Regions from separate parts of the Lysinibacillus sp. EB106-09-02-XG168 genome, predicted to be linked through region 1. Evidence: riboswitches for the same ligand, from Rfam matches in the RefSeq annotation. Region 1 holds a riboswitch; the other holds the start of a gene.
The links. Region 1 has a riboswitch for preQ1 ahead of AC3WSO_RS03375 (QueT transporter family protein). Riboswitches for the same ligand answer to the same signal wherever they lie in the genome.
Positions count from the first base shown of each region.

Region 1 (8,340 bases):
ACAATGCTATTATAAAAATGAACATATGTACTTCTTGAGTGTACATATGTATTTTGTATGTTTGTCTAGCACAATATTTTGTAGGGCTCATATACTGATAGTAAAGGATTTTTACTGTTTGTCTTTCAAAATTCTAAATATTATGGTTGTATTTTTAATGTGAACAAATTATAATGATAATCATCAGAAGTGTTGTTAAATCAGTGTTTATTTATATATCGGTGTACTCTTGAAAAGTACAATTGTTCACAGGTGGAGGTTTGGAGAAATGGAAAAGATAATGGTTACAGGTGCAATGGGTCAAATAGGTTCTGAGCTTGTAGAAAAACTCCGTGGTATTTATGGAGAGGACAATATATTAGCGACAGATATCCGGAAGCTTGAGCATTCTAAAGGTCCGTTTGAAGTATTGGACGTGACGGATGGACAAAGAATGCATGATTTAGCGAAAGATTTTGGTGCAGATACAATGATGCATTTAGCGGCGTTATTATCAGCAACAGCGGAAAAAAATCCGTTGCTTGCGTGGAATTTAAATATGGGTGGTTTAATGAATGCGTTAGAAGTTTCGCGTGAGTTAAACTTGCAATTTTTCACGCCGAGCTCAATAGGCGCATTCGGTCCGTCGACACCGAAGGATAATACACCACAGGATACATTACAGCGTCCAACAACAATGTATGGGGTAAATAAAGTTGCTGGTGAGTTATTATGTGATTATTATTTCAATCGTTTTGGTGTAGATACTCGAGGTGTCCGCTTCCCAGGATTAATTTCATACGTAACTCCTCCAGGAGGGGGAACGACAGACTATGCAGTAGAAATCTTCTATGAGGCGATCAAGCAAGGGAAGTACACGTCTTATATTCAAGAAGGTACGTACATGGACATGATGTACATGCCAGATGCATTGCAAGCTATTGTAGATTTGATGGAAGCCGATAGTAGCAAACTAATCCATCGCAATGCCTTTAATATCACTGCAATGAGCTTCGAACCATCTGAAATTGCGTCGGAAATTAAAAAGCATTTGCCACATTTTCGTATGGATTATCATGTAGATCCAGTACGTCAAGAAATAGCAGATAGCTGGCCAAATTCTATAAATGTAGAAGCGGCACAAAAAGAATGGGGCTTTAAAGCACAGTATGACTTAGCAAAAATGACAGTTGATATGCTAGAAAAATTAAAAATCAAACTGCAAACAAAAGCTTGTTCATAAGTAAAATTAAAACGGATGAAGAAAACAATTGAGTTTTCTTCGTCTTTTTTATTTTGACGGCAATCACTACATGATATTTGTTAAACGTATACCATGGAAAATAAGTTGATTGGAGTGACTGCTAGGTGACTCCTTGGGGATTACCGGCCAGCCTTGAATTTATCTTAAAGAGAGCTGATATTTACCGTTTGATCGAACCTTTGATATCACTGAAAATCTTCCAAACGTTACACCCAAAATTGCTTACTAATGTAATAAGCAAATCTTGTTGTTTGTCATATGAACTATAAAAACTTATACCAGGATCGCAGCCTTCAAAGTGGTAATCAAACGTGCCTTCCTCTTTTTTATCCAGCCAAATCCCATACCCATAGCATTCTTCTTTCACTTGAGGAGTTAACATTTCTTCTAACATTTCCTTTGATATCAATTGACACTTCATCAGACTGGTCCAGAATTTTTCAACATCTATTACAGTAGTAAATGCTCCACCTGCTCCAGTTCCTTTTACATCAACACTGTAAATATTGGTATAAAACTCTTGCCTACAGTCATCATATAAATACCCGTTTGCACATTGAGCAGGCAATCTGTCCAGTTCATAATACCCTGTATTAAACATACCGCAAGGAATAAAAACATGCTCATTAAGATATTCATCAAATGAAGAGCCAGTAATGGCCTCAACAATAAGACCAAGAACAACAAATCCTGTATTATTGTATTGAAATTTATCGCCTATAGGATACATCATCGGCTTATGTATAAATAATGGAATAATATCCGATGATGTGCGGATTTTATAATTGGGATAATCTATCCATAGTTCGTCGTAATTTTCCATGACAGACTCATCAAAATAGTCGGGTATTCCCGATGTATGATTAAGCAACTGCCTGATGGTGATATGAGGGTCGATATTCATTAAATCAAAATTCAAGATGTCTCCGATACAACCATCAAAAGATAATCGACTTTGTTCAATCAATTGCAAAATGGCTATGGCAACAAATACTTTACCTGCTGAGGCTGTTGCAAATTTTGTATCTATCTCGTTGGATACTTTATTTGGTAAGTCTGCGTATCCAAAGGCTTTACAGTATACATTTTTACCATTTTGAGTGACTGATATGACCCCACTAAAATCTTCGTTTATACATTCGTCAAACCCCATCATTTCTCTCTCCTTTAAGTAAACTTATTATTGATATATGCCTTTATTATTTCCGTACACGTTACACGATGCTTTCGCTTCGCTTTCATACAGAAAACATTTGCTGGCCCAAGTTCCTTAGGAAAACGGCCGGAACGGAAATCAACCCACGTTATGTGGATAAGTTATTTTGGAAAAAGTTTACAATAAAAAGAAAGTTATTGGAATATATAGCGTAATTCATAATTTTCCAATATAATCATATTCAGAATATTAATATTATTCAATTAAATTTCTGTTAATATTTCACAAGAAGAGGGGATGGATGATTTTTATGATGCAGACGCCGTTAGTATTAACAAACTTTATTAAACGAGCAGAAAGCTATTTTGCTAGAAAGACTATTGTTTCACGGACGAGTCCACAGAAGATTCACCGTTTAACATATGGTGAATGGGCAAAAAGAACGCGTCGCTTAGCGGATGCGCTCACAAAGCTAGGGATGACAAGAGGAATGAAGGTTGGCTCCTTTGCCTGGAATCAGCATCGCCACTTAGAGGCTTACTTTGCGGTACCATGTTCCGGCGCTATTTTGCACATGGTGAATATTCGTTTATCAGAAGAGCATTTAATCTATATTATTAATCATGCAGAAGATGAAATTTTAATGATTGATGTGGACTTGCTTCCAATCATAGAAAACATTGCGCCTGAGCTTAAGACAGTGAAACATTATATTATTATGACGGACGAGGATACTTTGCCAGAAACGACATTACCGAATGCGTTATCCTATGAGGATTTATTAGCAGCGGCAGATGAAAACTATCAGTTCCCAGAGGATATAGGGGAAGAGGAGCCTGCTGGAATGTGCTATACAAGTGCTACAACAGGAAATCCAAAAGGGGTTGTATATTCACATCGAGGTCTAGTGCTACATAGTATGATGCTGAGTATGTCTGATTCAATGGGCATTTCTGAGCGTGATGTCGTGATGCCAATTGTACCGATGTTTCATGCAAATGCATGGGGCCTACCATTTGCTAGTGTCAATGTAGGTGCTACACAAGTATTGCCTGGCCCACAATTCACATCAGCAATCATATTGGATTTTGTAGAGCAGGAGAAGGTTACATTAACAGCTGGAGTACCGACAATTTGGATTGGTGCGTTGCAGGAACAGGAGAAGCTTGAGCGAGATATTAGTTCGTTACGTGCTATTTGTTGTGGCGGGTCTGCTTCACCTACTCGACTTATTCGTACATTTGAAGAGCAGTATGGCATTCCGTATATTGTCGTGTATGGTATGACTGAAACAACTCCAATTGTAGCGTTATCAAATTATATGTCTTGGATGGATGAATGGCCTATTGAAAAACGTATTGAATCGCGAGCGATGCAAGGGATGACGATGGCTGGTATTGAATCGAGTATTATCAATGACAATGGGGAAGTACCATGGGATGGAGAGACGATGGGTGAGTTACGTTTACGAGGTCCATGGATTTCACATGAGTATTATCGTGATGAGCGTACCAATGATGCCTATCGAGACGGTTGGTTATATACAGGGGACATTGCGGTACGAACAGAGGATGGCTTTATCAAAATAACAGATCGTACGAAGGATTTAATTAAGTCGGGTGGGGAGTGGATATCCTCAGTTGATTTAGAAAATGCATTAATGACTCATGATGCTGTGCTGGAAGCAGCAGTTATCGCAATTCCGCATGTCAAATGGCAAGAACGCCCGTTAGCTTGTGTAGTATTGAAGGAAGGAATGTCAGCAAGTGAAGAGGAGCTTCTTGCATTTTTAGAAAGTCAATTTGCAAAATGGTGGGTACCAGATGATGTGGTATTTTTAGACGAAATCCCAAAAACATCAGTTGGGAAATTCCTGAAAGCTAAGCTTCGTGATAATATAGCTGAAATTTATCCGAAATTAAGTTCACTCGTATAGAAAAAGAGCGATTTCCATTTGCGGACATCGCTCTTTTATTTATTTATTTATTTATTTATTCAGCATTTGGAATACTTGTTCAACGTCTTTGTCTCCGCGACCAGAGATATTGATAATAATACTCTCTTCCGGAGATAATGTTGGCGCAAGCTTTAGTGCATGAGCCACGGCGTGGGAACTTTCAAGTGCAGGAATAATGCCTTCGACCTTTGATAGCACTTGGAATGCTTTGAGCACCTCTTCATTTGTCACCGTTACATATTCTCCACGACCAATTGTTTTTAAATAGCTATGCTCTGGGCCAGCTCCAGGATAATCTAGTCCAGCGGCAATTGAATAGGTTGGTAATGGATTGCCTTCTGCATCTTGCAGCACTAAACATTTGAAGCCGTGTAATTCACCCGGTGTTCCTTCATTTAATGTGGCAGCCTTATCTGGCTCAATACCGATGAGGCGAACGTTTTCATCTGCAATATACTCTGCAAACGCACCGATCGCATTACTACCGCCGCCGACACAAGCAAGTACTGCTGCTGGTAGCTTGCCTTCTTTTTCTAAAATTTGTTCCCGACTTTCACGGCTAATAACGGATTGGAAATGCTTTACCATTGAAGGGAACGGGTGGGGCCCAACCGCAGAACCTAGTAAATAGAAAGTCGTCTCATAGTTTTCTACTAAATCAGCAAATGCTTCATCCACTGCATCCTTTAATCGCCCTTGACCTTTATCAACAGCTACTACCTTAGCACCAAGTAGCTCCATACGGAAGACGTTTAATGCTTGGCGCTTAGTATCTTCTAAACCCATATAAATTGTGCAATCCATCCCGAACATTGCGCAAGCCGTTGCTGTTGCTACACCATGCTGACCTGCACCTGTTTCGGCGATAACACGATTAGCACCCATGCGCTTGGCTAATAAAATCTGCCCAAGAACGTTATTAATTTTATGTGAACCAGTATGGTTAAGATCTTCGCGTTTTAAATAAATTTTTGCGCCACCTAATTGTTTTGTTAAATTTTCAGCAAAATAAAGTGGAGATTTGCGCCCAACATATTCACGGAAATAATAATCTAGCTCTTTATTAAAGTCTTCATCGTCTTTATATTTTTGAAAGTTTTCATCTAAAATACTTAAAACATTTTGAAGCTCATCGGGAACAAAGCTACCGCCAAATTCACCAAAATATCCTTTTTTCTCTGCTACTGTACTCATCTTCTCTCGACTCCTCTATCTAATTTTTCCATAAAAAAAAGCCACTACAATCCTTCTGTAAAAAGGACGAGTAACCGTGGTGCCACCTTCATTCGCAATAATTGCGCGCTTTCGTACTCCGATAACGGGGAGTAACTTCGTCCTCACATTTAATGAGGCTGCTCCAAAGTCCATTCACAAGTAGGTACTACTGATTTGCACCAACCATCAGCTCTCTTTAAGTACTAGCGCCTGCTACTATTCTTTTTCCTAGCATTTATTGAAATGAATTGTAGAATATTTTCAGAATATTGTCAAGGGTCTTCCGAGAAATAAAAAAAGACGAATCTAAAAGATCCGTCAATTAAATTAAATTTTTGAAGTTTAAGCGTTTGTTCAATACATACATAATCGGTGCACCAACCGCTAAGACTACAAATTCACCTGCAGCAACAGTTAACCATGTCCAGAAGAATGGTAACTCTAATGCTATGTTCAATTCTAAAGCAATGATGAACATTGTACATGTAAATAACAATGTATTGATGATTAAACGTACCCAAATATTTTTGACAAATTTACAAATAAGAATGAACAACCCAATGGTAATTATCGAATGACCTACGCCGAAAAATATATCGAGAATGCCATTTGGTGAAAATATATTGGAGATAAACACACCAATAATGATTCCAACGGCAAAGCGTGGATTAAATGCAACTAAATGGTTAAATATTTCCGATATTCGGAACTGCACCTCTGTAAAGCCAAATGGCGCGACTAATAATGTAATAGCAATGTAGAGTGCTGCAATAATGCCACTCGTTGCTAAAAATTTTATTTTCATATTTATTTCTCCTTAGTTTTTTTACGTGGGATGGTTACGAACCACGTGAAGCAAATGCAATCATATCAATGTTCATGCATATTTGTAAATAGCTACGTGTAAAATTTGTGTAAAATTATAAAGCAGCGAGTACATTCATTGTATTTTTTTCATCCTCTTCGCGGAGCTCTTTAATCAAGTGTGTATAAATACGAATAGTTGTATCTACATCTGCGTGTCCAAGTCTTTCTGAAATATATTACACCGAAATTCCTTTGTAAAACAAAATACTAGCATGAGTATGACGTAAGCCATGAATAGAAACATCATCTATACTTAATTCGCCCAGTAATTTTGTCAAAGCTTTATTTATGCCTGTGTTGCTAAAGACTTTATATTTTGATTCAGGATTATAAAATACTAGCTTGTGTATATTTTCTGGTGTTTCGTCAAGTATAAGACATTCGGTTTAGATCAAGAGTTAAACAATAAAATGAAATCTGCAGCAAAATCATTTTAAAAGCAAAAGCACTCTCAAATGAACTGCTCTCCAATTGTTAGACACAGCATCTAACAATTGGAGGTGTAGTTTTTTTATGACTAAATTTACGAGCGAGATAAAGTTAAAGATTATTCAAGGCTTTAATTCAAAGATTTTTTCTCAAAAAGAGTATGCAAAACAGATGGGAGTAATAAGAGCACAATTTCAATATTGGTTAAAGTTATATGAACTACATGGAGATGAAGGGTTTAGGAATACCTATACAAATTATTCTGTACCATTTAAACTAGACGTACTAAATCACATGGTTCAATCTGGTGCGTCATTAATGGATACCGCAGCTCTTTTTAAAATTCCAAGTTATACAATGGTGTATAATTGGCAAAAACAAATGGAGGTTGGCGGTTTGGATGCCCTTGAACCAAGACAAAAGGGGCGTCCATCGATGAAAAAACAATCAACGAAACAATCAAAACAAATCCCAGCTGAAGGATCTGTCGAAGCACTAGAAGCACGTATTAAACAACTTGAAATGGAAAACGAGTATTTAAAAAAGTTGAATGCCTTAGTTCAAAACAAGGAAAAATCACCAAACAAGACAAAGCAAAAGTAGTCTTTGAGTTAAGGCATAAATATTCGGTGAGGGCGCTTGTGAAACTCGCTGGTATTCCACGTAGCACGTATTATGATTTAGTAAAGAAAATGAACCGAATAGATCCAGATGCCGATTTAAAAGTAGAAATCAATTCAATTTACGATGAACATGAAGGACGTTATGGCTATCGTCGTATTCGTGATGAGCTAGCTAATCGTGGGAAGAACGTGAATCACAAGAAGGTCCAAAGCATCATGAAAGAACTTGGATTAAAGTGCCTTGTGCGTATGAAAAAATATAAATCCTATAAAGGAACAGTCGGTAAAATTGCGCCTAATCATTTAGACCGCCAATTTACAGCGGACGCACCGAATGAAAAATGGGTAACCGATATTATGGAGTTTAAATTATTCGGCGAAAAATTATATTTATCACCTGTTTTAGATTTATTTAATGGTGAAATTATTACGTACACAATTAACTCTAGACCAACTTATTCACTCGTTTCAGAGATGTTAGATAAAGCTTTAGAGCGTCTACCAGAAGACCATCAACTTCTCATGCATTCGGATCAGGGCTGGCACTATCAAATGAAGCAATATTGTCATGCGCTTCAGTCAAGAGGTATTCTCCAAAGTATGTCTCGTAAAGGAAACTGTTACGACAACTCTGTAATGGAGAATTTCTTCGGGATTATGAAGTCTGAGTTTTTATACTTCAAAAAATTTGAAAGTGTAGACCATTTTAAAACTGAATTAGAAAAGTATATAACGTATTACAATACAAAAAGGATTAAGGCAAAATTAAAAGGCATGAGTCCGATACAATATCGAACCCATGCCCTAACCGCTGCCTAATGAAATAACCGTGTCTAACTTTTAGGGGTCA
Region 1 covers NZ_JBYTDN010000003.1:483,316-491,655, forward strand. The annotation lists gene AC3WSO_RS03355 (L-threonine 3-dehydrogenase) at 269-1,222, shown strand; gene AC3WSO_RS03360 (serine hydrolase domain-containing protein) at 1,404-2,399, opposite strand; gene AC3WSO_RS03365 (long-chain fatty acid--CoA ligase) at 2,710-4,335, shown strand; gene trpB (tryptophan synthase subunit beta) at 4,387-5,550, opposite strand; T-box leader at 5,610-5,810, opposite strand; gene AC3WSO_RS03375 (QueT transporter family protein) at 5,894-6,376, opposite strand; PreQ1 riboswitch class I at 6,383-6,427, opposite strand; one part of gene AC3WSO_RS03380 (IS3 family transposase) at 6,952-7,405, shown strand; one part of gene AC3WSO_RS03380 (IS3 family transposase) at 7,405-8,309, shown strand.

Region 2 (8,340 bases), 1.9 Mb from region 1:
GTATGGAAATGATTTTTGATGATGGCTTAGCTTATGTTCAAAATGCTGCTGATCAATCATTCGATTTAATATTAGTAGATTCTACTGACCCAATTTCAGTCGGTGAAGGTTTATTTACAACAGCTTTCTATAAAGAATGTTACCGTGTATTAAATGAAAAAGGAATTTTAATTAACCAACACGAATCTCCATACTTTGCCGAGTATGCAGAAAACATGCGCAAAGCACATAAAAAGATTAAAGGGATTTTCCCAATCGCGAGCGTATATCAATTCCATATGCCAACATACCCATCGGGACACTGGCTATTCGGATTTGCTTCAAAAGCATTACATCCAACTAAAGATATTCAAGTAGGTGCTTGGGACAAATTTGGTCTGAAAACGAAATATTACAATACAGATTTACACGTAGGTGCATTCGCACTTCCTACATTTGTGAAAGAGTCACTTGATCGTGATGAATAAGAGGCTGGGACATAACTAAATAATTCCTTTATAAAGCCGAATAATCTCTAGATTAACAACACAAGATAAATAGAAAAAACCGAACGATTCCGAAACACTTCATGAGCGTTTTATTGGATAGTTCGGTTTTTTGTTGACACACTTTTGCCTCAGCTCATGAAAGTAACTATTCTAATTCAGAAATCGTATTATTCGTTTTTCCTTTACAACTAGTTTTCGTCCAGGAAATTGCTTTGCAATGCACGTACTTCGTCTGGATTAGTGTAGTATAACAGTGGTTTTCAAGAGAAGTATTTATGTAAAGATTTTTTAAAAATCCAATTGACGTTTTGTTCTATTTTTTGTATTATATTGGAGAAAAGAATGCCCGGACTAGAACGGGAGAGGTTCATAGCTGATACCCTCTATAAAAAACTATGGAAACATGATAATTATGCCATGTCCATATCGGACGTGGCTTTTTTTATGTGTTTACTAATGTTTTAATAGAACGATTGGTGATACCTCTCTTGAAAAGTGTTGGGAAACATTTTGCAAGGAGGTTTTTTTATGTCTGGCCGGAGCCATGAAGAAGGTCTGACAGATTAAAAGTACTCATTATTCATATGCTGTTTAATGAGCCACGAAATTAATCCGGAAAAAATGGATTAACGATAAATGCTTGAATAGTTCAATCAAGAAAGAGGTATTTAGCTACCCTCTAAAAAAAACTAAGAAGAAGCAGTACTTTTTCTTATAATGCTGTTTTCTTGAAACAAAGGAGATTTTACACATGAAGCAGGAAAAAGCAATTGTTGTATTTAGTGGAGGCCAGGACAGTACAACTTGTTTGTTCTGGGCAAAAGAACGTTTTCAAGAGGTTGAGGCAGTAACTTTTGATTATGGTCAAAGGCATCATCTTGAAATTGAAAGTGCGAAGGCGATAGCAGAGGAGCTCGGTGTTAAGCATCACATTCTTGATATGTCACTCCTGAATCAGCTTGCTCCGAATGCATTGACACGACAAGACATAAAGGTAAAAGACGGAGAAAATGGTGAGCTTCCATCAACTTTTGTACCTGGTCGAAATCTTCTCTTCCTTTCATTTGCGGGCGTTTTAGCGAGCCAAGTAGGAGCTAAGCATATTGTAACTGGCGTTTGTGAAACGGATTTTAGCGGATATCCGGATTGTCGAGATGTTTTTATTAAATCCTTGAATGTAACGTTAAATTTATCGATGGATGATTCCTTTGTGATTGATACACCGTTGATGTGGCTGAATAAGGCGCAGACATGGGAACTTGCTGATCAGTTTGGAGCACTTGATTTTGTTCGTGAAAAAACGTTGACTTGCTATAACGGTGTAATAGCAGATGGCTGTGGGGAATGTCCAGCATGTAAACTGCGAAAAAAAGGGCTTGATGAGTATTTGAGCTACAGGAAGGAGTCTTAAGGCATGTCAGATTTTAGAATTGTCGATAAGCTCCAAAAACTAGATGTAGATATTCAAAGAAATCAATTAAACTATCATGCAAAGCGCGTTCTCGTAAGCAAAGAATTTACCTTCGATGCTGCTCATCATTTACATAATTATGAGGGGAAATGTAAAAATCTGCACGGTCATACGTATCGCGTAGTATTAGGACTGAGTGGATACACAGATGAACGGGGTTTAATGATTGATTTTGGGGATATAAAAAGAATATGGAAAGAAAAAATAGAGATTCATTTGGATCACCGTTATTTAAATGAAACGCTTCCACCAATGAATACGACGGCAGAGAATATTGTTGTTTGGATTTACGAAAAGTTGGCTGCGACCTTGCTGGATGAACAAAGATATAACGGAGCGCGTGTTGAGTTTATCCGGTTATATGAAACGCCGACTAGCTATGCAGAAGCGAGACGGGAGTGGATGGAAGTTGAGTAAGATACCTGTTATCGAGATTTTTGGACCGACGATTCAAGGTGAGGGAATGGTAGTTGGCCAAAAGACAATGTTTGTGAGAACAGCCGGCTGTGATTATTCCTGCTCTTGGTGTGATTCATCGTTTACGTGGGATGGCAGCGGAAAGCATCTTATTGTCCAAATGACAGCTGTAGAAATTTGGTCTGAGTTGAAACGTCTCGGAGGCAGCGGCTTTTCATTTGTTACGATTTCAGGCGGCAACCCTGCACTTATCCAAAATTTGGAGGGTCTCATTGCCATTCTAAATGAAAACGGTATAAAGGTCGGCGTGGAAACACAGGGAAGTAGGTGGCAAAAATGGATGTATGAGATTGATGAACTAACAATCTCACCAAAGCCCCCTAGTTCCGGGATGACTACAGACTATTCGGTGCTCTCTGATATTTTCGAAAAACTTAAAAATCGGAACAGTGATCATCATGTATCCCTTAAACTAGTCGTTTTTAATCAAGAGGATTACGAGTATGCTAAACAAATTCATCATCGATATCCGACGATTCCTTTTTATCTTCAAGTCGGTAATGATGATCTCACGACGACTGACAATTCACGATTAATATTACATTTATTGGATAAATATCATGCGCTGATTGATAGAGTGATGAAGGATGAGGATTTCAGAGATGTCAGAGTACTGCCACAGTTGCATGCCCTTGTTTGGGGGAATAAAAGAGGGGTATAGTGCCATTACAAAACTGGCTTTAAGATTTTAATAGAAAGGAAATGATTACCTTATGTCGAATAATCTATATAAGAATAGGAAGTAATTCTAGATGAGGTGTTCGATTGAATAAAATAAGAACTGAAACAGACAGATTAGTTATTCGATTACTTGAGGAAGATGATTATATTTCTTGGCTAACCCAATATGAAAATCGTTTACCTTCTCAACATAAATACGATCAAGGTAAATTAGATATGAGCATCTGTACGAAAGAATGGTTTCGTGATTTAGTTACTCATCATCATCAAATGGCTGAAGATGACAAGGTCTATGTATTTGGAGTGTTTAGAAAAGAAGATAATACTCATATTGGTTTTATAGACTTTTCGACAATTACGAGGGAAGAATTTCAGTGGGCCAGGTTTGGATATACAATTCATAACCAGTTTTGGAGAAAAGGTTATGGGAGAGAGGCTGTAAAAGCTGCTTTAGATCTAGCGTTTAAAAAATTAAATTATCATCGAATAGAAGCACACATAAACCTTGATAATATAGCATCCATAAAGTTAGCAGAAAGTGTTGGAATGGTGTATGAATGCACGAGGAAAGGATTCATATTCGAGGACGACAAATGGACGGATCATCTAGTTTACTTTATAAACGCAAAATAAGTTTATAAGTAGACAAGAAGGATGATGTTTCTTGTACACATTCTCTTATGAAGATTAAAAAGCAATAAATATTAATAAAACCCCTGATTCTTCTGCTTAACGTAGAAAAATCAGGGGTTTTAATTTAAGCCACTGCCCATTTTTGTTTGAGAATTAATAAAACCTCATTTTCACAAATAATAAAAAATCCTACCATTATATCTACTTTTCAGCCTTGAATTGTGTTAACTTAATATAAATATAAGTTAACACAAATTATGAATAGGAGGAAATAACATAAAGTTATTACAGGTTAATTTAAAAGGTAAGATGGAGGAATAAAATGATCCGAAAGTTTTCTACATATGATCTTGCTCAGATTTCATTGCTAGCATGTCTTATTATCGTTACAGGTATGTTTAAAATTCCAACAGGTATTCCTGGGTCTGAATTTCAATTATCAGCGCCCATTGCAGTTGCGATTGCAGCGGTGTTTGGGTTTAAGCGGTATTTTCTAGCGGGGATCATTGCAAGTTTAATCTTATTTTTACTAGGTATACACTCAATATTAAATGTGGAGATCGCATTCATTTTTCGATTAACTGTAGGCCTACTCATTGTTTTATATGGGACTTCAATTCCGGTACTTGTTTTGGCAGGCCCAATTGGAACAACGATTGCTAGATTTGGTTTGGCTTTTACGTTAGGGACTCCATTTTTACCGTTATTAGTTTTGGCTATTCCAGGTATGGTAATCACAGCTGTTAGTGTTTATCCCATAACGAAAATGTTACATACAATAAATAAGAAAGTAGCAGGTAATCATCATGTTAAAAGCGTGTTATAGCATCCGAATGCGGGCGGCTGAAAGAAGTCCTGAACTAGGGGAAAAGCATATATCTGGTGGTGAACGGATAGGAAGTAAATCTCAGATAGAGCCAATTGTAAAACAGTTATTGAACAAAGCAAGTAATCATTCACGTGGCGATGCTGACTTTATTCAAATTACCGTTGAAAAGATTTCGCCTGATCTGATTCAGTATATATCACCATTAGAAATTACAACAGTTGAGGCGGCTTCAATCGAAAAGGCCCGTAGTGAAGCTAGAAAGATACTAACCTCATTAGGTGTTTCAGAGCATGCACTGGATGTTGCCTTTCATCAACTTAGTAGTAATCAAAATCTCCGTGGGGCAATTATCCTAAATAGTAAAACTGGCTTACGGCTTGACGCTCGAGGACAAAGGGGTGTTCGTGTATCACGAATCGATTGGCAAGATGATGGTGGAGACCTTAATGAGCGTGTACGTGAAGCATTGGCTCTGGCGTCGAAAGTGGCAAATTCTCCATTTACAATTGTAGAATTATGTTGGTCTGACGATCCTGATTACGTGACTGGATATGTAAGTAATCGTGGCATTGGTTATGTCAGAATTACACCTTTAAAAAGGGAGGGCTGTGAAAGCGGAGGTCGTGTTTATTTTGTGTCTGATGAAGTTGAACTTGAATCTTTTTTAAACTATTTAGAAACCGTACCAGTTCTCATTAGGAGGGATTAAAAAATGGATCATTGGTTTCAACGGGAACTACAATTAATAGAAGAGAAAGGATTGACAAGGAAGTTACGCTCGTTTTCAAATGGCAATGAAAGCGAGGTAATCATAAATGGTAAGAAATTTTTGCTTTTTTCATCTAATAACTATTTAGGTCTTGCAACAGATTTTCGGTTGAAAAAGAAAGCATCTGAAGGTATTAGTAAATACGGTACAGGAGCTGGTGGTTCGAGATTAACAACTGGAAATTTCGATATTCATGAACAGCTTGAATCTGAAATTGCCGATTTGAAAAAAACTGAAGCTGCCATTGTTTTCAGCAGTGGTTATTTAGCGAACATTGGCGTGATTTCGAGTGTGATGAAGGCAGGGGATATTATATTTTCTGATGCTTGGAATCATGCAAGTATTATAGATGGTTGTCGCCTTAGTCAAGCAAAAACAATTGTTTATGAACATGCGAATATGTTGGATTTAGAGCATAAATTGAAGCAATCACGTGGAGATGGAAAGAAGTTAATCGTGACGGATGGCGTTTTTAGTATGGATGGTGACATTGCTCCGCTTCCCGAAATAGTTACGCTAGCAAAGGAATACAATGCTTACATAATGATTGATGATGCGCATGTGACAGGTGTCTTAGGAACTGATGGTCGGGGTACTGCAGATTATTTTGGGTTGAAAGAAGAGATTGATTTTACAGTGGGCACGTTGAGTAAAGCGATTGGTGCAGAGGGTGGTTTTGTGGCGACGTCTGCAATTGCTAAGAACTATTTACTAAATAACGCTAGATCATTTATTTTCCAAACGGGTTTATCTCCAAGTGCGATTGAAGCCGGGCGAGAAGGGATATCCATTATTCAAAATGAGCCCGAACGAAGGGAACAGCTGCTGAATAATGCGAAGTACTTACGTTTAAAATTGGGGGAATCCGGTTTTGTAGTTAATGAGGGGGAAACACCAATTATATCTCTTCTTATTGGAGATTCCCGTGAAGCTGTGCAATTTTCTGAGAAACTTATGGATGAAGGTGTCTTTATTCCAGCGATTCGACCACCAACTGTGCCAAAAGGGTCAAGCCGATTGCGGATTACAGTAATGGCTACACATACAATGGAGCAGCTCAATACAGTTATAAATAAAATGAAGAAAATAGGAAAAGAAATGGGTATTGTATAAAAAGTCTTATAACACTTAATAATATTGAAAAAATGGAAATAATCGTAGGATTACTGAGATTATTCATTTTCAAAACAATAGTTCCTAACAAAACCCCTAATTCTTCTACTTAGGATAGAAAAATCAGGGGTTTTAATTTAAACCAATACCCATTTTTATTACAAATGATTCAATGCTTTGACACTCACTTTAACAGTTAAATTATGCTTTCCACCTGAATAAACACCTTCAACCGGGCTTATATCGGAATAATCACGGCCAATGCATAAAATAATGTGATGTTCTAATACTTCAACATTATTAGTTGGATCTAGACCAATCCAACCGATTCCTGGTATCATAACTTCTACCCAAGCATGGGTTGCAATATCTCCGATTAAGGCGGAGTTTTCATCCACATATAAATAACCGCTCACATAGCGCGCTGGTATTCCTTTAGCTCTGAGCACAGCCAGCATGACATGTGTGAAATCCTGACAAACACCGCGCTTCAGGGCAAAGGCTTCACTTGCCGTTGTCGTCACATCGGTTGCACCTGGATCATATTCAAAAGTCGAATATAAATATTGCATTAAATTTAATGAAAATAGTACAGGATTTTCAGCATGGCCAATGGCATGATAAACTTCCTCTAACTGATTTTCTGTCATATACGTAAATTGTGTAAACTTTAAATAGGGCAAATAATGCTCATAAAACAATTGCGAGTGAAAAATCGTCTGCATCTCTGGTGAATATTGAATACGATGAATAAATGGTGCACGTTGAATGCTGACAATAGAGGTCGTTTGAATTTCTAGTTCTTGATGCTGCTCTGGTATATAAAAAGTGCCAACCGTATTGCCCCATATATCTGTATGCTCACGCGTTAAAGATGAAGGTGTAATGGCAATGCGATAGGATAATAAGCGCTGACGCTCATCGCCTCTTGGCTTTAAGCGGATTGTATTTAAGCTTTGATCGACTTCAGACTCATATTGAAAAATATTAGTATGTTGAATTTCAAATTTCATAGTGTCCGCTTCCTTTGAATTACTGACTTGCTTGTTGATAGGGAGCTGTCGTTGATTCTTTTCAAGGTTGTACGCTGGGTTCATATAAATGATAAATTGCTGAAAATGTATTGCCTAAATCAATACATTGACACAATTTTTCCTCCATTAATAAAATAGTTTCTTCTAAGGTACTATTCCAAACATCTACATTCATGATGGCAAACAATAAATTTTCTAATGGAGCATGAAGCTCTAAAAATCTAGCTGAAAGAGGATCGTTTTCTAAATAAATAAATGCTTCCTCTAATTTTTGTAAGCAAAACATTACTGAACGTGGAAAATGCTTATCTTGTAATAAATATTGAAGCACACATAGTAAGTTAGGTTGGCGATGCTTTTGTAAATAAGACTCCGTCGCCTCCGACAAATCAAGTAAAAACGAACCGTCCGCTTCTACTAAGGAGATAGTTATTTCCTTATGTTGCTCCAGTATAATTAAAGCCATACGAATCGTTTTTTCCGCACGCTCTAACCATTTCCCAACTTGCATGAAATAAAAAGGTACATCCCGATTCATCGAGCCTTCGATAAGCCCTGTCACAGTTAATGAGGTTTTACGAACATTTTGTAAAAAAGAGTTAAGAACGATAAGTGGAATGGGTCTTTCACGTTCCAATAGTTCTTGCTGTAACGATAAATAAAAGTCATTTTGCAATTCCCAAAGCTCAATGGGAATGCTATCTCGAGTTACACGCGCATTTTCTCTAACGGCACATAAAGTAACATGAAGAGCGTTACAGTTATTAGTAGAAAAAAGTAGATATTCGATAAGTGGATTAACTCGAATCGACTCATATATGGTCAAGTACTCTTCCTTCGAGGCG
Region 2 covers NZ_JBYTDN010000003.1:2,342,053-2,350,392, forward strand. The annotation lists gene speE (polyamine aminopropyltransferase) at 1-467, shown strand, start outside; PreQ1 riboswitch class I at 845-891, shown strand; gene queC (7-cyano-7-deazaguanine synthase QueC) at 1,240-1,899, shown strand; gene queD (6-carboxytetrahydropterin synthase QueD) at 1,903-2,376, shown strand; gene queE (7-carboxy-7-deazaguanine synthase QueE) at 2,369-3,097, shown strand; gene AC3WSO_RS12390 (GNAT family N-acetyltransferase) at 3,202-3,750, shown strand; gene AC3WSO_RS12395 (hypothetical protein) at 4,073-4,576, shown strand; gene bioW (6-carboxyhexanoate--CoA ligase) at 4,557-5,288, shown strand; gene bioF (8-amino-7-oxononanoate synthase) at 5,292-6,461, shown strand; gene AC3WSO_RS12410 (transglutaminase family protein) at 6,620-7,474, opposite strand; gene AC3WSO_RS12415 (alpha-E domain-containing protein) at 7,536-8,340, opposite strand, start outside.
Region 2: linked by a shared signal. The riboswitch ahead of queC (7-cyano-7-deazaguanine synthase QueC) and the one ahead of AC3WSO_RS03375 (QueT transporter family protein) in region 1 are both predicted to bind preQ1.